DNA from 3 places in the Acidovorax carolinensis genome. Region 1 is predicted to be linked to each of the others. Evidence: predicted binding sites of a transcription regulator. Region 1 holds the regulator's gene; each other region holds the start of a gene.
The links. The regulator sigma-54, encoded in region 1, starts transcription at its own class of promoters, with help from an activator protein. The targets are predictions, from matches to a motif close to TGGCANGNAANCTGCTTT.
Positions count from the first base shown of each region.

Region 2: a site for sigma-54 is predicted at 3,773-3,790, ahead of nirB (nitrite reductase large subunit NirB). Genes of this name have one in related genera too.
Region 3: a site for sigma-54 is predicted at 5,070-5,087, ahead of CBP34_RS00850 (TorF family putative porin). Genes of this name have one in related genera too.

Region 1 is NZ_CP021361.1:3,845,608-3,853,100, forward strand. It holds gene CBP34_RS18070 (THUMP domain-containing class I SAM-dependent RNA methyltransferase) at 1-329, opposite strand, end outside; gene CBP34_RS18075 (acyl-CoA thioesterase) at 354-785, opposite strand; gene CBP34_RS18080 (RNA polymerase factor sigma-54) at 856-2,445, opposite strand; partial or broken gene lptB (LPS export ABC transporter ATP-binding protein) at 2,445-3,232, opposite strand; gene lptA (lipopolysaccharide transport periplasmic protein LptA) at 3,229-3,882, opposite strand; gene CBP34_RS18095 (thiol:disulfide interchange protein DsbA/DsbL) at 3,982-4,638, opposite strand; gene CBP34_RS18100 (SPOR domain-containing protein) at 4,723-5,373, opposite strand; gene argS (arginine--tRNA ligase) at 5,386-7,095, opposite strand; gene CBP34_RS18110 (hypothetical protein) at 7,219-7,493, shown strand, end outside.
Region 2 is NZ_CP021361.1:1,254,104-1,261,596, reverse strand. It holds gene CBP34_RS05860 (efflux RND transporter permease subunit) at 1-1,916, shown strand, start outside; gene CBP34_RS05855 (efflux transporter outer membrane subunit) at 1,913-3,490, shown strand; gene nirB (nitrite reductase large subunit NirB) at 3,947-6,394, shown strand; gene nirD (nitrite reductase small subunit NirD) at 6,580-6,963, shown strand.
Region 3 is NZ_CP021361.1:180,595-188,087, forward strand. It holds gene CBP34_RS00830 (ABC transporter ATP-binding protein) at 1-664, shown strand, start outside; gene CBP34_RS00835 (ABC transporter ATP-binding protein) at 661-1,440, shown strand; gene CBP34_RS00840 (methyl-accepting chemotaxis protein) at 1,484-3,289, opposite strand; gene CBP34_RS00845 (YifB family Mg chelatase-like AAA ATPase) at 3,363-4,913, opposite strand; gene CBP34_RS00850 (TorF family putative porin) at 5,126-5,857, shown strand; gene glnK (P-II family nitrogen regulator) at 5,904-6,242, shown strand; partial or broken gene amt (ammonium transporter) at 6,286-7,493, shown strand, end outside.

The DNA.
Region 1 (7,493 bases):
AGGCTCTGCAGCGGGCTGTGCTGGGCCGTCACTTCGACCTTGAAGGTCTGGCGCGTGGTGAACCAGATCTCCCAGGCCACATCGCTGGCGGCGGCATACAGGTCGTTTTCAGAGCGATAGGGACGGTGCGCCAGCTGCACCAGCACGCGTTGCGCCAGGCGGCTGTGCAGGTTGAGCAGCAGCGCATCGCGCCACGACGCGCGCAGCAGCACGCCGCCCCGGCCGGTGAGCAGGTCTTGCCCCGTGAGGCCGGTGATGGCGTGCACCTCGTCGGCCAGATAGCTCTCGACGCCGGCGGCGCAGGGAAGAAAAAGTTGGAGTTGGTTCATAAGACTGGGCGAAAGGATACGCGCTCAGGCCTTGAGCAGCAGCAACTGGCGGATGGACTCGGGAATCGGCGCCACCTTGCGGTCTGCCTTGCCGATGAAGACGATGCCGATCTTGCCGCGCGCCACCTCGCGGCCCGATGTCTTCTCGGTCATGCGAAAGACGAGGTCGAAACCATAGCGGTTGAAGTCCGCTGGCGCCATCTCCACGCGCATCGTCTCGCCGTGGAAACCCTCGGACTTGTACTGCGCCACGATGTCGCCCACCACGATGGACAGGCCGCCCACGTCCGCCTCGGGGTAGCCCAGCGACTGGAAGAAGCGCACGCGCGCTTCGGACACCAACGTGAGCAGCTGTGCGTTGTCCAGGTGCCCGCCCTGGTTGACGTGGCTGATGTAGATCTGCATCTCGGTGGCAAAACCGAAATGCGGGGGAAGGTCGAAAACGATGCGGGCCATGGTGGGTACGGCGGGTAGATAAACGAAAGAATCGCACAGGGGGCGCCATGCGCCCCAAGCGGGGGTGTGCCTAGAGCGCCTTGCGCAGGTTGGCGGGCGCGATCTTGAGCGCCTCGCGGTACTTGGCCACCGTGCGGCGCGCGCACTCGATGCCCTGCTCCTTGAGCATCTCGGCGATCTGGCTGTCGGACAGCGGCTTGGCGGGGTTTTCAGCGGCGACGAACTGCTTGATCAGCGCACGCACCGCCGTGCTGGAGGCATTGCCGCCGGTCTCGGTGCCCAGGCCCGAGCCAAAGAAGTATTTGAGCTCATAGGTACCGATCGGCGTGGCCATGTACTTGGCGGTGGTCACGCGGCTGATGGTGGACTCGTGCAGGCCCAGCTCGTCGGCGATGTCGCGCAGCACCAGCGGGCGCATGGCCAGCTCGCCGTGGGTGAAAAAATTCTTCTGCCGCTCGACGATGGCGCGGGAGACGCGCAGGATGGTGTCAAAGCGCTGCTGGATGTTCTTGATGAACCAGCGCGCCTCCTGCAGGCGCTGCTGCATGCCCTGGTGGCCCTCGCCGCCCTTGTGACCGCGCAGAGCGCCGGCGTAGATGTCGTGCACGCGCAGGCGCGGCATCACGTCGGGATTGAGCTGAACGATGAAGTTGTGCTGGCCATCGCGGCCGTTGGCACGGCCCGCCTTGCGCACGATGACGTCGGGCACGATGATGTTGCGCTCGACATCGGCAAAGCGGCGGCCGGGGCGCGGCTCCAGGCGGGCAATCAGCGCCATGGCGGCGCGGGTGCGCTCCTCGCCATCGCCACACAGCTGCGTCAGGCGGCGGATGTCGCGGCGCGCCAGCATCTCCAGCGGCTGCTGGCAGATGCGCAGAGCGGTCTGCACGGTGTCGGGGTCGATCGCGCTGTTTTCATCGGCGGCCAGGGCGGTCAGCTGCAGCGTCAGGCATTCGGCCAGGTTGCGCGCGCCCACGCCCACGGGCTCCAGGCTTTGCAGCAGGCGTTGCGCCACGGTGAAACGGTGCACCAGCTCGTCGATCTGCTCCAGGTTGCCCTCGCCGGCCAGGCCCGTGGCCAGCTCTTCAAGTGGTTCTTCGAGGTAGCCATCGTCGTTCAGCGATTCGATCAGAAAACGCAGCGCGGCGCGGTCGATCTCGGACAGGCGCAGCGCCAGGGCCTGACGGTGCAGAAAGGACGTGAGCGACTCGTGCGAGCGCGCCAGCTCGGTGGCATCGGCCTCGTCGCCGTCGGAGTCGTTGCGGTTGCGGGCGGGTGCATCGCCACCCCACTCGGCATCGTTGGGCGCCATTTCCACGGTGCCGTCGCCGCTCCAGTCGGGCTCATCCGCGCTGGCGCTGGGGGTTTCAGCATCATTTTGGCCCTCAGCGCTTGTACTGCTTGCGCCAGCAGCTCCTGAATACATAGCGTCATCGGCGCTGTAGTCGTCGGCCTGCGCGGGGGTGTCGGCCGCCTCCAGGCCAAATTCCTCGCGCGGCGCTTCTTCGGCGGTGCGCTCCAGAAACGGGTTTTCATCGAGCATCTGCTCGACTTCCTGCGACAGCTCCAGCGTCGACAGCTGCAACAGCCGGATGGATTGCTGCAACTGCGGCGTGAGCGACAGGTGCTGCGAAACGCGCAGCGAAAGACCCGGTTTCATCACATCCTGAAATGTTCGCCCAGGTACACCCGACGCACCTCGGCGTTGTCAACGATTTCGGACGGAGTGCCCTGGGCCAGCACGCGACCATCGCTGATGATGAAGGCGTGGTCGCAGATGCCCAGCGTTTCGCGCACGTTGTGGTCGGTGATCAGCACGCCGATGCCGCGCGCCTTCAAAAAGCCGATGATGCGCTGGATCTCAATCACCGCGATCGGGTCGATGCCGGCAAAGGGCTCGTCGAGCAGGATGAAGCGCGGCTGGGTGGCCAGGGCACGGGCGATTTCGACCCGGCGGCGCTCACCGCCCGACAGGGCCAGGGCCGGTGATTCGCGCAGGTGGTCCACGCGCAACTCCTGCAGCAAGGCGGTGAGGCGCGCTTCAATCTCGGCCCGGGCAAGGGTTTGCCATCGTCGCCGCGCTGCAGCTCCAGCACGGCGCGCACGTTCTCCTCGACGTTCAGCTTGCGAAAGATCGACGCCTCTTGCGGCAGATAGGACAACCCCAGACGCGAACGCCGGTGGATCGGCATGTTCGCCACCGAGTGGCCATCGATGCGGATATCACCGCCATCGCAGCGCACCAGGCCAACGATCATGTAGAACGAGGTGGTCTTGCCCGCGCCATTGGGGCCAAGCAGCCCCACCACTTCGCCCTTTTGCACGACCAGGGACACGTCCTTGACGACCTTGCGGCTGCCATAGGATTTTTCGAGGTGCTCGACTTCCAGGCGGCTGCCCGCCTGGGTATCTGGGCCTTGACCTGTATTCACCGTCGCAGCACTCACTTGCTTGCACCGCCGAGCGAGTTGCTGGGACGCAGCACCGGACCGCTGGCCGCCGGCGCCGGGGCCGCAACGCCGGCAGGCTGCTCCTTGGCCGGAGACAGCACGGCGCGCACGCGTCCGCCCGGGGCGGGTGCATCGCCCGGCGCGCTTGCAGCCGACTTTTTCTGGCCATCGACCGTGAACACGTCGGTCAGGTTGTTGTAGACGATGACGGCGCCCGACACGTCATCGGTCACCACCGATTCACGATAGCGGCGCATCTCGGCGCGGGTGATGAAGCGCACGTTGTCGGCCTTGCCGTCGTACTCGATGATTTCGCTCTCGCCTTCGATGAACTCGTCGGGTGCGCCGGCCGGGGTGTCGCGCTTTTGCCGGAAGAACGCGCGCTTGCCTGGCTCGGCCGTCACCACGCCATATTGGTAGCCATCGGCATCCTGGCGCACATCGAGCCGCGCGCCCCGCAGCACGATGGAACCCTTGGTCATGACCACCCGGCCCGTGAACACACTGGTCTGCTTGAGCTCATCGTGGCGCAACGCATCGGCCTCGATGTTCATGGGCTTGTTGCGGTCGGCTTTTTCGGCAAGGCCCACGCCAGGGGCGCAGGCCAGGGCCGTCAGCAGCAGGATCGAGAGGAATCTATTTTTCATGAGGCACGAATCTTGCACGGATTGTAGCCATGCACGGGCGCTGCAGCCCATAAAAAAGCCCGCAGTCGCGGGCTTCTCGAACGGGTGGGCACTGCGGGGTCAGCCCTTGCGCGCCACGCCCGCCAGATACTCCACCACCTGCAGCACGGTCTGCATGCTGCCGGCCATGGTGCCATCGGTATAGAACCGGCCAGCAACGCCCATCGAGGGAACGCCCTCCACGCCATAGCCCTCTTGCAGCGCCGAGGCACGGCGTACCTGGCTGGCCACGGTGAAGGATGTGTAGACCTCCTTGAACTTGGCGGCGTCCACGCCCTGCTGGGCCACCCAGGCAAAGATGTCCTCGTCCTTGGCGAGCTTGAGCTTTTCGACATGGATGGCGCGGAACACCTTGGCGTGCAGCGTATCGAGTTTGCCCATGCCTTCGAGCGTGAAATACAGCTTTTGCTGCGGCACAAAGCTGGCATTGAACGCCACCGGAATGCGGCGGATGCTCAGGTCCTTGGGGGCCGCCTTGACCCAGGCATCCAGCGTGGGCTCAAAGGAATTGCAGTGCGGGCAGCTGTACCAGAAGAACTCGATCACATCCACCTTGCCGGCGGGCGCATCGGGCGTCAACGGCTTGGCGAGCTTGGTGTAGTCCTTGCCCTCCTTGAACTGGCGCGCCTGTGCCATGGCCGGCGTGGCCAGCGGCAGGGTCAGGGCGGAAGAGGCAACCACCGAAGCGGTGGACAGGGAAAACTCGCGGCGTTTCATGAAAGGGACACTCCTTGTTCTGGTCTGGGGGTGTGAGAACGCCCCCATGAAAAAGTTCAGACGATGGCGATGGACGCCGCCATCCTAGCGCTGGACACGCACCATCGCGGACTCGACGCCGGCGCTTTCCAGTTTTTCCTTCAGCTGCTCGGCATCGTCGCGCTTGGAAAAAGGGCCGACGCGCACACGGTACACGGTGCGGCCATTCTGTTCGCGCTCGCTCACGCGGGCCTCCCAGCCCAGCATGGCCAGCTTGGCGCGCTGGGCATCGGCCCCCGACTGGCTGGGGAACGCACCGGCCTGCACAAAATAATCAAACGGATCCACCGCCGCCGACCGGGCCTTGGCCAGATCGCCCAGCGGGTCCGCCGAGGGTGCCTGCTTGGTTTCGACCTTGGTGGCCGGCTTGGCGTCTGCCGTCGCAGGCTTGCTGGCGGGGGTACGCGCAGCGGTGACTTCGGCGGCCGGTGCCGCGCCATTGGGACTGGCCGAGGCGGCCGCGGCAGGGGCGGGCGGGCGCGCGGGGTTTTTGCCGTAGAGCGGCGAATTGGGGTCCCAGTTCTTGTTCTTCTGGGCTTCGGCGGCGTCCTGGTCCACGCCACGCAGGCCGCCCTTGTTCAGGAAGGGCACGGGCACCTTGGTCACATACACGGCCACGGCCAGGGCAGCGCCCAGGCCCACGATGACCCCGACAATGAAGCCGATGGTGGTGCCACCCGTCTGTTTTTTCTTCATGGTAGTAACTGCTTACATTCTGGCTGGGGCCGATACGCCCAGCACGGCCAGGCCATTGTGCAACACCCGTGCGGTGGCAGCGACCAGCGCCAGGCGCGCCTTCTTCACCACCTCGTCGTCCACCAGGATGCGCTCGGCATCGTAATAGCTGTGGTAACTGGCGGCCAGATCGCGCAGGTAAAAGGTCACATCGTGCGGCGCCTCACCGTCGGCGGCGGCGGTGAGCATCTCGGGGTATTTGGCCAGCTGCAGCATCAGCGCCTGGGCCTGCGGGCCTTCCAGGGCCGACAGATCCACATCCTTGAGCGAGGCGACATCGCCGCCACCGGCTTCTTGCCAGGCGCGCAACACCGAGCAGATGCGCGCATGCGCGTACTGCACGTAGTACACGGGGTTGTCGTTGTTCTGCGCCACGGCCAGGTCCACGTCGAAGGTGTACTCGGTGTCGGGCTTGCGGCTGAGCAGGAAGAAGCGCACCGCATCCTTGCTGGTCCACTCGATCAAATCGCGCAGCGTGACGTAGCTGCCCGCGCGCTTGCTGATCTTGACCTCTTCACCGCCCTTGACCACGCGCACCATGGTGTGCAGCACATAGTCGGGGTAGCCCTGCGGGATGCCAACGCCCGCCGCCTGCAGACCGGCGCGCACGCGGGCGATGGTGCCGTGGTGGTCGGTGCCCTGGATGTTGACGACCTTGGTGAAGCCGCGCTCCCACTTGGCGATGTGGTACGCCACGTCGGGCACGAAGTAGGTGTAGGTGCCGTCCTGCTTGCGCATGACGCGGTCCTTGTCGTCGCCGTAGTCGGTGCTCTTGAGCCACAGCGCGCCGTCCTGTTCGTAGGTCTTGCCGTTGGCGATGAGCTTGTTCACCGTGGCCTCGACGCGGCCACTGGTGTACAGGCTGGATTCGAGGTAGTACTCGTCGAACTGCAGATTGAACGCCTGCAGGTCCTTGTCCTGCTCGTTGCGCAGGTAGGCCACGGCAAACTGGCGGATGTTGTCGTAGTCCTCCACATCGCCATTGGCCGTGAACTCGCGATCGTCGGCCTTGACCGTGGCTTTGGCCTTGAAGGCTTCGGCAATGTCGGCGATGTAGTCGCCGTTGTAGAAGTTCTTGGCCAGCGGGTTCTCGCTGTCGGTGGGCCAGCAGTCGTCGCCAGGCTTGAAGCCCTTGGCGCGCAGCTGCGTGCTTTTGGTCAGCGTGTCGATCTGCACGCCCGCGTCGTTGTAATAGAACTCGCGGTGCACCTTCCAGCCTTGGGTGCTGAACAGGTTGCAGATGGCATCGCCCAGCGCCGCCTGGCGGCCGTGGCCTACGTGGAGCGGGCCGGTGGGGTTGGCCGAGACAAACTCGACCAGCACTTGCTGGCCGTTGCTGGCCTGAAAACCAAAGCGCTCGCCCGCAGCCAGCACCTCACGCACCACTTCCTGCTTGGCGGCGGGTTGGAGGCGGATGTTCAGAAAGCCCGGACCGGCGATTTCGATGGCGGACACCCAGCGCTGAAAAGCGGGCGTGGCTTCCAGTGCGGTCTTGATCTGTTCCCCCAGTGCGCGCGGGTTGAGCTTGAGGGGCTTGGCCAGCTGCATGGCCGCAGTGCAGGCAAAGTCGCCATGGGCGGCCACCTTGGGAGATTCAAATGCCGCCTTGGCGCCAGCGCCGGGAGACAGGACTTCCAGCTCGGCGGCAAGCGCAGCGAGCAATTCATTTTTGGCAGTGAGCATCGACGGATTTTACGGGGCTGCCAGCGCGGGGGCGCAGGACCTGCAACTGTGGCACGCTGGCCGTGCACCGACGGCCGATGGGCACAATAGCCCCACCGCACCCGTTCGAGAGGAGATTTGCGCATGCAGCCCCAGCCCATCCTGCTGTATCGACGCCGCTGGACCCTGCTTTTTCAGGTGCCCTTCACGCTGATGATGGTCCTGTGCCTGGCCTACTCCCTGTATCGGGCCTATGTGTCGAACGATCGGTTGTTCACAGCACTGTTCTTGTGTGCCGCCTTCGTGACGTTTTGCATCGCGTGGACGCTGGGCGGCGCGGCCCTGCAGGCGTATCTGCAGCGCAACCCTGCAGTGGTCATCGACGCCAACGGCATCACCGACCTGCGTCCGGACGACCC
Region 2 (7,493 bases), 1.5 Mb from region 1:
ACGTCGAGCGCGTTATGAGCGAGGAAGGCCTGTCGCCCAAAGAGGCCACGCGCAAGTCGATGGCCGAGATCACGCCGGCCCTCGTGGGCATTGCGCTCACGCTGTCGGCGGTGTTCATCCCCATGGCGTTCTTCGGCGGCTCCACCGGGGTGATCTACCGGCAGTTTTCCATCACCATCGTGTCGGCCATGGTGCTGTCGGTGCTGGTGGCCCTGACGCTCACGCCCGCGCTGTGCGCCACCTTGCTCAAGCCCATTGCCAAAGGGCAGCACAGCCCCCATGGCGCGCCGCGCAAGGGCGTTGCGGGCTGGATCGACCGCTTTTTTGTCGGCTTCAACCGCCGTTTTGACCGCACGGCCGACGGCTACCAGCGCGGCGTGGGCACCGTGGTGCGCCGGGGCAAACGCATGATGCTGGTGTATCTGCTGATCTGCGCGGGCATGGCGGTGCTGTTCTTGCGCCTGCCCACGTCGTTCTTGCCCAATGAGGACCAGGGCGCGGTGTCGGTGCAGATCACCCTGCCGCCAGGTTCGTCCAACGCCCGGCTGCAGGCGGTGATGGCCCAGGTGCAGAAATACTTTGCCGCCCAGCCCGATGTGATCAGCTTCAACTCGATCACCGGCTCAGGCGGCGACCAGAGCTCGGCGCGCGGCTTTGTGCGGCTGACCAACTGGAGCCAGCGCACACGCCCCGACCAGAGCGCCGACGCCATTGCCCGCAAGGCCACCAAGGACCTGGCCGCCATCCGCGATGCGCGCATTTTCGTGCTGCTGCCGCCCGCCGTGCGCGGGCTGGGGGCCAATGCGGGCTTCAACTTCCAGCTCAAGGACCTGAACGGCCTGGGCCACGACGCCCTGGTGGCCGCGCGCGACAAGGTGCTCGAACTGGCAGCCCAGCGCACCGAGCTGAGCAACACGCGCAGCACCAACCTGGACGACACCGCGCAGCTGGGTGTGGACATTGACGACAGCAAGGCCGGCGCCTTGGGCCTGGCCACGGTGGACGTGAACAACACGCTGTCGAGCGCGCTGGGCGGCACCTATGTGAATGACTTTCTCAACAAGGGGCGCGTCAAACGGGTCTACATGCAGGGCGATGCGCCGTTTCGCATGCTGCCGCAGGACGTGGCGCCCTGGACGGTGCGCAACAACCAGGGGCAGATGGTGCCGTTCTCGGCGTTTTCGAGCACCCGCTGGACCTATGGCTCGCCGCAGCTGCAGCGCTACAACGGCAGCCCCAGCTACGAGTTCGTGGGCAATGCGGCGGCGGGCGTGAGCTCGGGCGTGGCCATGGCGGCGGTCGAAGACATCATGAAGGAAATGCCTCCGGGCATTGGCTACGAATGGACCGGCGCCTCGTTCCAGGAGCGGCTGTCGGGCTCGCAGGCGCCGCTGCTGTATGCGGTGTCCATCCTGTTCGTGTTCCTGTGTCTGGCCGCACTCTACGAAAGCTGGTCGGTGCCGTTCTCGGTGATTCTGGTGGTGCCGCTGGGCATTGTCGGGGCGCTGCTGGGCATCGGGTTTCGCGGGCTGTCGAACGACGTGTACTTTCAGGTGGGCCTGCTCACCACCGTGGGGCTGTCGTCCAAAAATGCCATCTTGATCGTGGAATTTGCCACCCAGCTTCAAGAGCGCGGCCGCAGCGTGCTCGATGCCACGCTGGAAGCCGTGCGCCTGCGGTTGCGCCCCATTTTGATGACTTCGCTGGCCTTTGGTTTTGGCGTGTTGCCCCTGGCCCTGGGCAGCGGCGCGGGCGCCGGTGGGCGCCAGGCCATCGGCACGGCGGTGCTGGGCGGCATGGTGTCGGCCACCGTGCTGGGCATCTTTTTTGTGCCGGTGTTCTTTGTCCTGATTCGCGGCTACTTTGCCGACCGCAAGGCAAAGCAGACAGCCAGCGAAACCGGAGCCGCCGCATGAGCCGCACCCCCCTGATCGCCCCCCGCCGCACCGTGGTGCGCGCCACCGCCGCCAGCGCACTGGCCTTGCTGGCTCTGCTGAGCCTCGCTGGCTGCACCAGCCTGGCGCCAGACTATGCGCGTCCCGCACTGCCCGTGCCTGCCACGCTGACCGGCACGAGCGTGGCGGACGGCACCGCGCTGGCACCCGAGATCGGCCCGATGGGCTGGCAGGAATTTCTGCAGGAGCCGCGCCTGCGCGCGCTGGTGGCGCTGGCGCTGCAAAACAACCGCGACCTGCGCGTGGCGATGCTGGCCATCGAGAAGGCCCGCGCGCAATATGGCGTGGAGCAGTCCAACCGCTTCCCTGCCGTGGGCGCCACCGCCGCCGGCACGCGCACGCGCACGGCCGACGACCTGACCGCCAGCGGCCGCTCGCCCACCAGCAGCCAGTACAGCGCGCAGCTGGGCTTCAGCAGCTACGAGATTGACCTGTTTGGCCGCGTGAAGAACCTCAACGAGGCCGCGCTGCAGGAATTTTTGCGCACCACCGAGAACCGCCGCAGCGTGCAACTGAGCCTGGTGGCCGAGGTGGCCAACGCCTGGCTCACGCTGGACGCCGATGGCCGGCGCCTGCAACTGGCGCAAGACACCCTGCGCAGCCGCCAGAAGTCATACGAGCTGACCCAGCGCAGCTACGAGCTGGGCGCTGCCTCGGGCCTGACGTTGGCGCAAACCCAGACCACGGTGGACACCGCCCGCGCCGATGTGGCCGCCTTCACCAGCCAGGTGGCGCGCGACCGCAATGCACTGGCCCTGCTGGCGGGCGCGCCAGTGCCTGCGGCCCTGCTGCCTGATGGCGCGAACCCGGCAGCCGGGGCGACCGAGGCGTCGCCCACCCAGGCCGCACCGGCAACGACAACGACGTCGGTCGCCCCCAACCCCAGCACTGCCACGCCCGCCGCCACCCTGCTGGCGGTGCCGGCCGACCTGCCCTCGTCGGTGCTGCTCAACCGCCCCGACGTGCGCGCCGCCGAATACACCCTGCGCGGCGCCTACGCCAGCATTGGCGCGGCGCGTGCCGCGTTCTTCCCCAGCATCACGCTCACGGCGTCGGCGGGCACCGCCAGCAACGCGCTGTCGGGCCTGTTTGACGGCGGCAACGGCACCTGGAGCTTTGCGCCACAGATCCGCCTGCCCATCTTTGATGCTGGCCGCAACCGCGCCAACCTCCAGATCGCCGAAACCGCGCGCGACACCGCCCTGGCCCAATACGACAAGGCCGTGCAAACCGCGTTCCGCGAAGTGGCCGATGCCCTGGCCGAACGCGCCACGCTGGCCGAGCGCCTGCAGGCCCAGCAATCGCTGCAGGCGGCCACGCTGAAGGCATTGCAGTTGTCCGAAGCCCGCTACCGCCTGGGCGCCGACAGCTACCTGCCCGTGCTGGACGCCCAGCGCTCGCTCTACAGCGCGCAGCAGACGCTGATCGGTCTGGCGCTGGCCGAACAGGCCAACCGCATCACGCTGTACAAGGTGCTGGGCGGCGGATGGAACGACGCCGCCACGGGCGATAGCACGACAACGCCCGGCACCTGAAGCGGCGCGCGAAGGTTTTCGCACTGCGCTGTGAGACAAGCAGTTTCCAGCGCAGGGCGGTGCAAGCCCTTTGGTGAAGCGTGGGCGCTGATCCGCCATGCCCACCACGTTGAGGCCAGCTCCCCGTGGTGCACACGCACCAAGCTGGCCCAACCGCCACGCTGGCCTTGCACCGGCAACGCGAGCCCGCCTCTATCGCTACTTCTTTTTTGATAGCTATTCGCGCTTTATACATAAGCGTTGCAGCCCGATTTCGCCAAAACCCTCCATTCCGCTCACCGCTGGCACAGGCCTTGCATTACCCCGGGTGTGGCCAAGGTAGGCCGCATGTTGAGCCCGGTGCAATGGCGTGTTGGGCTGACGAAGACGATGGCGTCCCTGCGAGGGTGTTGGCTGCCAGGCCAGCGCACCGTGCGGACGCCTTTTTGTTTTTCCGAAACGCCTACGGAGGTCACGATGAAAAAATCCAGGCTGGTGATGGTGGGGAACGGCATGGCCGGTGTGCGCACGCTCGAAGAGCTGCTGAAGATTGCGCCCGACCTGTACGACATCACGGTGTTCGGCGCCGAGCCGCACCCCAACTACAACCGCATCCTGTTGTCGCCCGTGCTGGCCGGCGAGCAGACCATTGACGAGATCATCCTGAACGACTGGCAGTGGTATGCCGATCACCACATAACGCTGCACACGGGTTTCACCGTGACCGACGTGGACCGCGTGCACCGCACCGTCCACGCCACCAATGCAGCGGGCGAGACCATCACCGCCGAATACGACCGCCTCATCATGGCCACGGGCTCCAACCCGTTCATCCTGCCCATCCCGGGCAAGGATTTGCAGGGCGTGCTGGCCTACCGCGACATTGCCGACACGCAGGCCATGATCGACGCGGCCGCCACCTACAAACATGCGGTGGTGATCGGCGGTGGCCTGCTGGGCCTGGAGGCCGCCAACGGCCTCATGAAGCGCGGCATGCAGGTGAGCGTGGTGCATGTGGGCGACTGGCTGATGGAACGCCAGCTCGACGACGTGGCCGGCCGGATGCTGCAAAAGTCGCTGGCCGAGCGCGGCATGCAGTTCCTCATGAAGGCACAGACGCAGGAGCTGCTGGGTGACGACACGGGCCGCGTGAAGGCAGTGAAGTTCAAGGACGGCACCGAGGTGCCCGCCGACCTGGTGGTGATGGCCGTGGGCATCCGCCCCAACACCGCACTGGCTGAAAAGATGCGCCTGCATGTGAACCGCGGCATCGTGGTCAGCGACACGCTGCAGACCACCACCGACGCCCGCATCTACGCCGTGGGCGAATGCGCCGCGCACCGGGGCATTGCCTATGGCCTGGTGGCGCCGCTGTTCGAGCAGGGCAAGGTGCTGGCCAACCATCTGGCCGAGTTCGGCATTGGCCGCTACCAGGGCTCGCTCACGTCCACCAAGCTCAAGGTGACGGGCATCGACCTGTTCAGTGCGGGCGACTTCCAGGGCGGCGCCGACACCGAGGAGATCGTGATGAGCGACCCCTTTGGCGGCGTGTACAAAAAGCTCGTCATCAAGGACGACAAGCTGGTGGGCGCCTGCCTGTATGGCGACACCGTGGACGGCAGCTGGTACTTCAAGCTGCTGCGCGACGGCCGCACGGTGAACGACATCCGCGACAAGCTGATGTTCGGCGAATCGCACCTGGGCGACACCGGCCACCAGGGCCAGAGCAAGGCCGCCGCCATGCAGGACAGCGACGAAGTGTGCGGCTGCAACGGCGTGACCAAGGGCGCCATCTGCAAGGCCATCAAGGACAAGGGCCTGTTCACGCTCGATGAAGTGCGCAAGCACACCAAGGCCAGCGCGAGTTGCGGTTCGTGCACCGGGCTGGTTGAGCAGATCATCATGTTCACCGCCGGTGGCGACTACAGCGCCACACCCAAGACCAAGGCCCTGTGCGGCTGCACCGACCATGGGCACCAGGCCGTGCGCGACGCGATCCGCGCCAACAAGCTGCTGAGCATTGGCGACGTGTTCCGATTCATGGAGTGGAAGACGCCCAACGGCTGCGCCACCTGCCGCCCCGCCGTCAACTACTACCTCATCAGCACCTGGCCCAAGGACGCCAAGGACGACCCGCAAAGCCGCGCCATCAACGAGCGCAGCCACGCCAACATCCAGAAAGACGGCACCTACAGCGTCATCCCCCGCATGTGGGGGGGAGAGACCACGGCCGACGAGCTGCGCCGCATTGCCGATGCGGCCGACAAGTACCACATCCCCACCATCAAGGTCACGGGCGGCCAGCGCATCGATTTGCTGGGCGTGAAGAAGGAAGACCTGGTCAACGTGTGGAAGGACATCGGCATGCCCAGCGGCCACGCCTATGCCAAGGCGCTGCGCACCGTGAAGACCTGCGTGGGCAGCGAGTGGTGCCGCATGGGCACCCAAGACAGCACGCAGATGGGCAAGGACCTGGAGCGCGCCATGTGGCGCATGTATGCCCCGCACAAGGTCAAGTTTGCGGTGAGCGGCTGCCCGCGCAACTGCGCCGAGGCCGGCATCAAGGACGTGGGCATCATCGGCGTGGACAGCGGCTGGGAGATGTACGTGGCCGGCAACGGCGGCATCAAGACCGAGGTGGCCCACTTCTTCACCAAGCTCAAAACCGCAGAAGAAGTGCTGGAGTACACCGGCGCGTTTTGCGAGCTGTACCGCCAGGAAGGCTGGTACCTGGAGCGCACCGTGCACTACGTGAACCGCGTGGGCCTGGACTATGTGAAAAAGCGCATTCTGGAAGACCACGAGGGCCGCAAGGCGCTGTGGGAGCAGCTGCAGTTTGCGCTCGACGGCGAGCCCGACCCTTGGTTCGAGTTTGACAAGGCAGCAGTGGACCAGCGCCAGTTCATTCCGATTGCCGTGGCTTGATCCCATTTATTGAATAAAAAATGGCTCTTCTAGCGAATGCTAGTGATGCACTCGATAAACGCCGTACTCCAAAAACGCTGTTTGAGGACGTACGGAGCATGCCATCACTACTATTCGCTAGAAGAGCCTAAAAAATGTCTCTAGCGCTTGATGGATAAGCGCAAGCAGCTACCAAAGGAATAGCAATGAATGCCTGGAAACTGATCTGCCGCGTGGAAGACATCCCGGTGCTCGGCTCGCGCCGCGTCGCCCGCGAAAAGGGCCTGGATGTGGCGGTTTTCCGCAACGATGCGGGCGGCGTTTTTGCGCTGCTGGACCGCTGCCCGCACAAGGGCGGGCCGCTGAGCCAAGGCATTGTGTTTGGCACGCAGGTGGCTTGCCCGATGCACAACTGGACGATTGGCTTGTGCGATGGGCAGGCGGCGGCGCCGGATGAGGGGTGCACGCCGAAGTTTGCGGTGAGGGTGGAGGATGGGGCGGTGTATATGGATTCGCAGGAGTTGGCATCTGTAGCGACCGATCTGACCCGGCCTGTGGCGGGGCCTGCACGCAGGACTGTGGGGGTTTGATTTGTTTACGGGGCTGCCTATTTTTGCTGGCTTGCCTTTGCAGAGGGCGGAGGCCGGGGTATGCGCCCGGCGGCGCAGTAACTTTCTTTTGCGTCGCCAAAAGAAAGTCACCAAAGAAAAGGCGACCCCGCTGTCTGCGTCCCCAGCGCTGCGCGCTGGGGCAACCTGTGGTGCTCGCCGACGGGGTGCGTCGCAGAACTCGCTGCGCGCTGACGCGCTCCGCTCAAACAACTGCGACGAGTCAGACCACGATGCATGTGTGTCCTGCGGCACACATGCCACCCCGCCCGCTGCGCTCCTCGGCACATACAGAGGGGCTGGGGAACCAACATCCATTCGGGCCATTGCTTCGCTGCGCTGCGCTCGGCCCCACATCGCAGGCGCAAGCGCCACGCGCTGCGCAAACTGGGCCGAGCGAAGCAATGGCCCGTGTGGATATTCGGCTGTTCGGCTGTCCAACCCCTGCTGGCTGCGCCTGCGTCGGGGCGCTTGCGGGGTGAGCATGCGCGTCGAAGCGCGCATGCCTCGTG
Region 3 (7,493 bases), 460 kb from region 1:
CGCCGGCAAGTCCACCACCTTCAACATGGTGGGTGGCCAGTTGCGGCCCGATGCGGGCACCATTCGGCTGGCGGGCGTGGACATAGCCGGCTTGCCGCCGCGCGCCATCTGGCGCCAGGGCGTGGGGCGTACCTTCCAGATTGCCGAAACCTTTGCCTCGCTCACCGTGGTCGAGAACGTGCAGATGGCCTTGCTGTCGGCGGACCGGCGCCTGTTCTCGTTCTGGCCCCGCGCGCAGGACCACCGGCGTGACGACGCGCTGGCCCTGCTGGCACAGGTGGGGATGCAGGCGCAGGCGCTGCGCCCCTGCAGCACGCTGGCCTATGGCGATGTCAAGCGGGTGGAGCTGGCCATGGCGCTGGCCCATGCGCCCCGGCTGCTGCTGATGGATGAGCCCACGGCCGGCATGGCGCCGGCGGAACGCCTGGCGCTCATGGCCCTCACGCAGCAACTCGCGCGCGAGCGTGCCATGGGCGTGCTGTTCACCGAGCACAGCATGGATGTGGTGTTTGCCCACGCCGACCGCGTAATGGTGCTGGCGCGCGGGCGCCTGCTGGCCGAGGGCACGCCGCAGGCCATACGCGACAACGCCCAGGTGCAGCAGGTGTACCTGGGCAGCGGCAGCATGTTCGGCAAGGCGCCCACACGCGGGAGCATGGGGTGACAGCCGTAGCGTCTTCCTGCTCGCCACCCACGGCCTCACCAGCGCCCCTGCTGGCGGTGCAGGGCCTGGCCGCCTGGTATGGCGCCGCGCAGGTGCTGTTTGGCGTGGACCTGCAGGTGGGGCGCGGCGAGGTGGTTGCCCTGATGGGGCGCAACGGCGCCGGCAAGTCCACCACGCTCAAGGCGATCGTCGGTCTGGAGGTGCGCCGTAACCTGGGCCAGGCGGGGCACCTGCGCTTTCTGGGTCGCGACATCGCGCGCTGCGCGCCCTACGAGGTGGCGCGCATGGGCCTGGGCTATGTGCCCGAAGACCGGCGCATCTTCACCGACCTGAGCGTGCTCGACAACCTGGAAGTGGGCCGCCAGGGCGCGCGCCATTGGACCGACGGCAGCGCCGCGCCGCATTGGACGCCCGCGCGACTGTTTGCGCTGTTTCCCAATCTGGGTGAAATGCCCCAGCGGCCGGGCGGGCGCATGAGTGGCGGCGAGCAGCAGATGCTCACGGTGGCGCGCACCCTCATGGGCCAGCCCTTGCTGGTGCTGCTGGATGAGCCTTCCGAAGGCGTGGCGCCGTTGATCGTGGAGCAGATGGCCCACACCATCCGGCAACTCAAGTCACAGGGCGTGAGCGTGCTGCTGTCCGAGCAGAACCTGCACTTTGCCGAGGCGGTTGCCGACCGCGCCTACGTGCTGGAAAAGGGCCAGATCTGCCACCACAGCACCATGGCGGCGCTGGTGGCCGACCTGCCCGTGCGCCGCCAGTACCTCGGGGTGTAGGCCTGCGGACCGCTGATGAGAGGCTAAATATGCCTCTGGCGCTTTATTCATAAGCGCAAGCAGCTATCAATATAGGAGTTTTGTCTGGCGGTGCGTGGGCCCGCACGCGCCTGGCCCTCGGCTCAGAAGGATTCCCAGTCGTCCTCGCTGCGCTGCGAGGCAATGGCGGTTGCCGGGGCTTTGACGCGGGGCGCTGCAGGGCGGCTGGCCGATGACAGGGTGTGCTTGGGGGCGGGCTCGTGCGCGTGGGCGCGGCAACGGGGCGCGGTGCGGTGCGCTGCTGCGGGGCGATGGCGCGCGCTTCGGGTTGTCCGGCGATCCGGAACACGCTCACCGCCTGCGACAGTTGCGCTGCCTGGGCCTTGAGCGAGCCCGTGGCGGCTGCAGCTTCTTCCACCAGCGCCGCGTTCTGCTGCGTCACCTGGTCCATCTGCGAGATGGCCTGGTGCACCTGGTCGATGCCCGCGCTCTGTTCCTGGCTGGCGGCGGCGATCTCGGCCATGATGTCCGTCACGCGCTTGACGCTGTCCACGATGGCTTCCATGGTCTTGCCGGCTTCGGCCACCTGCTGCGTGCCTTCGTCCACCTTGCCCACCGAGTCGTCGATCAGCGTCTTGATGTCCTTGGCCGCCGCCGCCGAGCGCTGCGCCAGGCTGCGCACCTCGCTGGCCACCACGGCAAAGCCCCGGCCCTGTTCGCCGGCCCGGGCGGCTTCCACGGCCGCGTTCAGCGCCAGGATGTTGGTCTGGAAGGCAATGCCGTCGATCACGCCGATGATGTCGGCGATCTTGCGCGACGAGGTGTTGATGGCGCTCATGGTGCCCACCACGTTCGACACCACCTGACCGCCCTGCACGGCCACCTGCGATGCCGACGCGGCCAGCTGGTTGGCCTGGCGTGCGTTGTCGGCGTTCTGCTTGACGGTGCTGGTCAGCTCTTCCATCGAAGCGGCGGTTTCTTCCAGCGAGCTGGCCTGCTGCTCGGTGCGCGACGACAGATCCTGGTTGCCCGCGTCGATCTGGTTCGATGCGGTGGCAATGCCCTCGGTGCCCGAGCGCACGCGGCCCACCACCTGGGCCAGGCTGGTGTTCATGTCCTGCAGCGCCTGCATCAGCTGGCCCGTCTCGTCGCGGGAGTGCACTTGCACCGTCGTGGTCAGATCGTTGTCGGCCACGGCACGGGCCACGCGCACGGCGTCCGACAGCGGCCGGATGATCCCGCGCGTCAGCCACCAGGCGCACAGGCCGCCGGCCACCACGGCCAGGGTGCACAGCAGCATCAGCCACATGCGGCTTTGCGCATAGACGGCCTGGATGTCCTTCGCGGTGGTGTCGATGCTGGCGCGTTGCAGGTCCAGCAGTTGCTGGATCAGGGCCATGTATTTTTCGGCCGCGGGCAGGAAGGCCTGGTTCAGCGTGCGGTCGGCTTCCTCCAGTTGCCCGTCTGCCTTGGCCTTCACCGCCTGGTCGCGCGACGACAGATAGGTGACGCGGGCCTTCTTGATCGTGACCCACAGTTCCTTTTCGGCCGGGCTGGAGAGCAGGGGCTCGATCTGGTCCTGCAGCTTGCCCGATTCGCGCGTGGACATGGCGGCGTCTTCGGCGAAGAAGGCGCCCAGCGACGGGTCGGTGCTCTTGACGATGGCGGACGTGCGCCGGACGGCACTGTAGACGTACCGGTACCAGTCGCTGATCATCCGTTCCATGGCCAGGGGCTGCTGGGTCATGTTGTGGGTGGCCTGTGCCACGGTTTGCAGGCGCCACAGGCCAATGGTGGTCATCATGACCATCAGGACGAGAACGAGGGCAAATCCTCCGCCAAGGCGAGTGCCGATTTTCAGGTTTTTCATGGATTCTTGGGAGCTGGGTTGCAGGTGGGGGCCGCTGGGCGGCCAGGGGTATGGGGGTAACGGGGGCGGTGCTTCAGGCGGCAGGCCCGCGCAGCACGCGCCGGTATTGCACGGCCTCTGCCACATGCGCCACCTGGGTGCTGGCGGCACCGGCCAGGTCGGCAATGGTGCGCGCCACCTTCAGGGTGCGGTGCGTGCTGCGGGCCGACCAGCCCAGGCGCGCTGCCGCCGTTTGCAGAAACTGTGTGGCTGCGGGCTCCAGGGCGGTGTGGGTATCGATTTCCTGGCCCTGCAGCGCCTGGTTGGTTTTTCCCTGGCGGGTGATGGCCGCCAGGCGGGCGCGGTCCACGCGCTCGCGCACAGCGGCGCTGGCCTCGCCCGGTGGCGCGTCGAGCAGGTCGGTGGGCGGCAACGCGGGCACCTCCACATGCAGGTCGATGCGATCAAGCAGGGGCCCGCTGAGCTTGCCCTGGTAGCGCGCCACCTGGTCGGGCGTGCAGCGGCAGGCACGCTGCGCAGACCCCAAGAAGCCGCAGGGGCAGGGGTTCATGGCAGCCACCATCTGAAAACACGCCGGAAACTCGGCGCGCCGGGCGGCGCGCGCAATGGTGATGCGCCCGGTTTCCAGGGGCTCGCGCAGGGCCTCCAGGGCGGCCCGGGGGAACTCCGGCAACTCGTCCAGGAACAGCACCCCGTGGTGGGCCAGTGATATTTCTCCTGGCTGCGGCGGCGAGCCGCCGCCCACCAGCGCCACGGCCGATGCCGTGTGGTGGGGCTGGCTGGTGGGCCGCTGCGCCCATTGCCCGGCAGCGAAGCGACCTGCCAGGCTGGCCACGGCCGCACTTTCCAGGGCCTCTTCCATCGTCATGGCTGGCAGCAGCCCGGCAAAGCGCTGGGCCAGCATGGACTTGCCCGAACCGGGCGGGCCCATCATCAGCAGGCTGTGCCCGCCGGCGGCCGCGATTTCGAGCGCGCGTTTGGCGGCGGCCTGGCCCTTGACGTCCGAAAGATCGGCATAGACCGCTTGCGTGGCCAGCGGTGCGGGCTGCAGCAGGCACCAGCCCTCGTCCGTGGCAGCGGTGTCGTCGATGGACTCCTGGCCGCCTGCCGGCAGGAACTGCCGCACGACATCCAGCAGGTGGCGCGCGCGGTAAACCTGCGCGCCGGGCACCAGGGCGGCTTCTTCGGCGCTGCCCGGTGGCAACACCAGCCGCACCGCTACCTGGTGGGCGCGCAGCGCCAGGCTGGTGGCGAGTGCGCCGCGCACAGGGCGCAATTGACCGGACAGCGACAGCTCGCCGGCGAACTCATGGCCGGCCAGGCGGCTGGCGTCGATCTGTCCGCTGGCGGCCAGGATGCCCAGGGCAATCGGCAGGTCAAAGCGCCCCGAGTCCTTGGGCAGATCGGCCGGTGCAAGGTTTACGGTGATGCGCTTGTTGTGGGGGAACTCCAGCCCCGCGTTCTGCAGCGCCGAGCGCACACGCTCGCGCGCCTCCTTCACCTCCACATCGGCCAGGCCGACCAGGGTGAAGCTGGGAAGCCCGTTGGCCAGATGCACCTCGACGGTGACGGAGGGCGCTTCCAGCCCCAGAAGCGCGCGACTTTGCACCAATGCAAGACTCATGAACGGTTTTCTCCCCAGTTGGGTGCGGTGTGTGGGTGATTGTCGCCTGCTGGCGGCGCTGCGCACCAATGGGGTGCGATCGCGTGGCGCTGCAGCCAATGTACGGGCGAACGCACGCCGTGGATACGGGCCCTGTCGCCATGGTCGTTCACAACATGGCACGGACCGTGCTTAACCCGACTGTCCCTACTCTTTGTCCAACCGGAGGAACCATGAACCGCGCATCCATCAAGCTTCTGAGCGTCGCCTTTGCTGCAGCCCTGCCTTTGCTGGCCAGTGCCCAGCTCACCGGCAATGTCAGCCTGACCAGCAACTACAAGTTCCGGGGGCAGGACCAGGACACCGGCAAGGTCAGCGCTTTCAAGCCCGCCGTGCAGGGCGGTTTTGACTATGCCTTCGGTGACACCGGCTGGTACGTCGGCAACTGGAACTCCAGCGTGAACTGGCTGTCCGGCAACTCGCTGGAAGCCGATATCTACGGTGGCTACAAATTCAAGGCCGGTGAGGTGGACCTGGATCTGGGGGCCCTGAGCTACCTGTATCCCGGCAACACCAGCGGCAACACCACCGAGCTCTATGGCGCCGCCACCTTCGGCCCGCTCACGGCCAAGTATTCGCACACGGTGTCCAAGGATTACTTCGGCTGGGCGGGCGCCAAGTCTGGCTCTGGTCTCAAGGGCCGCAACACGGGCTACCTGAATTTCGCGGTGGCGCAGGAAGTCATGCCCAAGGTGACGCTGAAGGCCGCGGTGGGCTTCACCCGCTTTTCCAGCGACATCAAGGACTCGGGCGTTCCCAACTACATGGACTACAGCGTGGGCGGTGCCTACGACTTTGGCGACGGCCTCACCCTGGGTGCCGCCATCGTGGGCGCCAACAAGAAAGACTATTTCGGTCCCGGCAACAAAGCCCGCCTGATCGCCACGCTCACCAAAACCCTGTAATCAACGGCAGGCACCCCTAGGGTGCCGTCTATCGGAGGAACTCAAAATGAAAATGGTGACAGCCATCATCAAACCCTTCAAGCTCGACGAAGTGCGTGAAGCTCTTTCCGACATCGGGGTGCAAGGCATCACGGTGACCGAGGTCAAGGGCTTCGGGCGCCAGAAGGGCCATACCGAGCTGTACCGCGGCGCGGAATATGTGGTCGACTTCCTGCCCAAGGTCAAGATCGAGGCCGCCGTGGCCGACGAGCTGGTGGACCGCGTGATCGAAGCCATCGAAGGCGCGGCACGCACCGGCAAGATTGGTGACGGCAAGATTTTCGTCACCCATCTGGAGCAGGTGGTGCGCATCCGCACCGGCGAAACCGGCAAGGAAGCCCTTTAAGCGCCGGCCAAGGCCCCGCTGCATTCCACAAAGAGAACATGCCATGAAAAAACTGCTTGCCTCCTTCGTTCTGGGACTGAGCCTGCTTTGCGCAGGATCGATGTCCCTGGCCCAGGCACCCGCCCCGGCCGAAACCACTACTGCCGCCCCGGCGGCCGATGCTGCTGCGCCCGCCGCTCCGTGGCTGCGCCGGCAGATGCAGCCCGGCGCCCGCCGCCGCGGCTGCCGAGGCCGCACCCGCGGCGCCAGCGCCCAAGCTCGACTCGGGCGACACCGCATGGATGCTGACTTCCACCATGCTCGTGATCCTGATGGTCATCCCGGGCCTGGCCCTGTTCTACGGCGGCCTGGCCCGCTCCAAGAACATGCTGTCGGTGCTGGTGCAGGTGTTCGTGATCTTTGCGCTGATCACCGTGCTGTGGGCCATTTATGGGTACAGCCTGACCTTTGCCGGCGAGGGTCAGTTCTTTGGCGGCTTTGACAAGATCTTCCTCAAGGGCATAGCGCCAGACACGCTGTCGGGCCTGCTGCCGACCATTCCGGAGTACGTGTTCGTCGCCTTCCAGTCCACCTTTGCCGCCATCACCGTGGCGCTGATCGTGGGTTCGTTCGCCGAGCGCATCAAGTTTGCTGCCGTGCTGATCTTCGCCGTGCTGTGGTTCACCTTCAGCTACATCCCGATGGCCCACATGGTGTGGGGCGGTGGTTTGCTGGGCAAGGACGGCGCGCTCGACTTTGCTGGCGGCACCGTGGTGCACATCAATGCCGGTATCGCCGGCCTGGTGGGTGCCTTCATGGTGGGCAAGCGCATCGGCTTTGGCAAGGAAGCACTGACCCCGCACAGCCTGACGCTGACCATGGTGGGCGCCTCGCTGCTGTGGGTGGGCTGGTTCGGCTTCAACGCCGGCTCGGCCGGTGCTGCCAACGGTGTGGCCGGTCTGGCCTTCATCAACACCATTCTGGCCACGGGCGCTGCCACGCTGTCCTGGCTGGCCGGTGAAGCGTTGCACAAGGGCAAGGCCTCGATGCTGGGTGCTGCCTCGGGTGCGGTGGCCGGTCTGGTGGCGGTCACGCCGGCTGCCGGTTTCGTGGGCCCCATGGGTTCCATCGTGCTGGGCCTGATCGCTGGCGTGGTCTGCCTGTGGGGTGTGGGCGGCCTCAAGAAGATGCTGGGTGCCGACGATGCGTTCGATGTGTTTGGCGTGCACGGCGTGGGCGGCATCATCGGTGCCATCCTGACGGCGGTGTTTG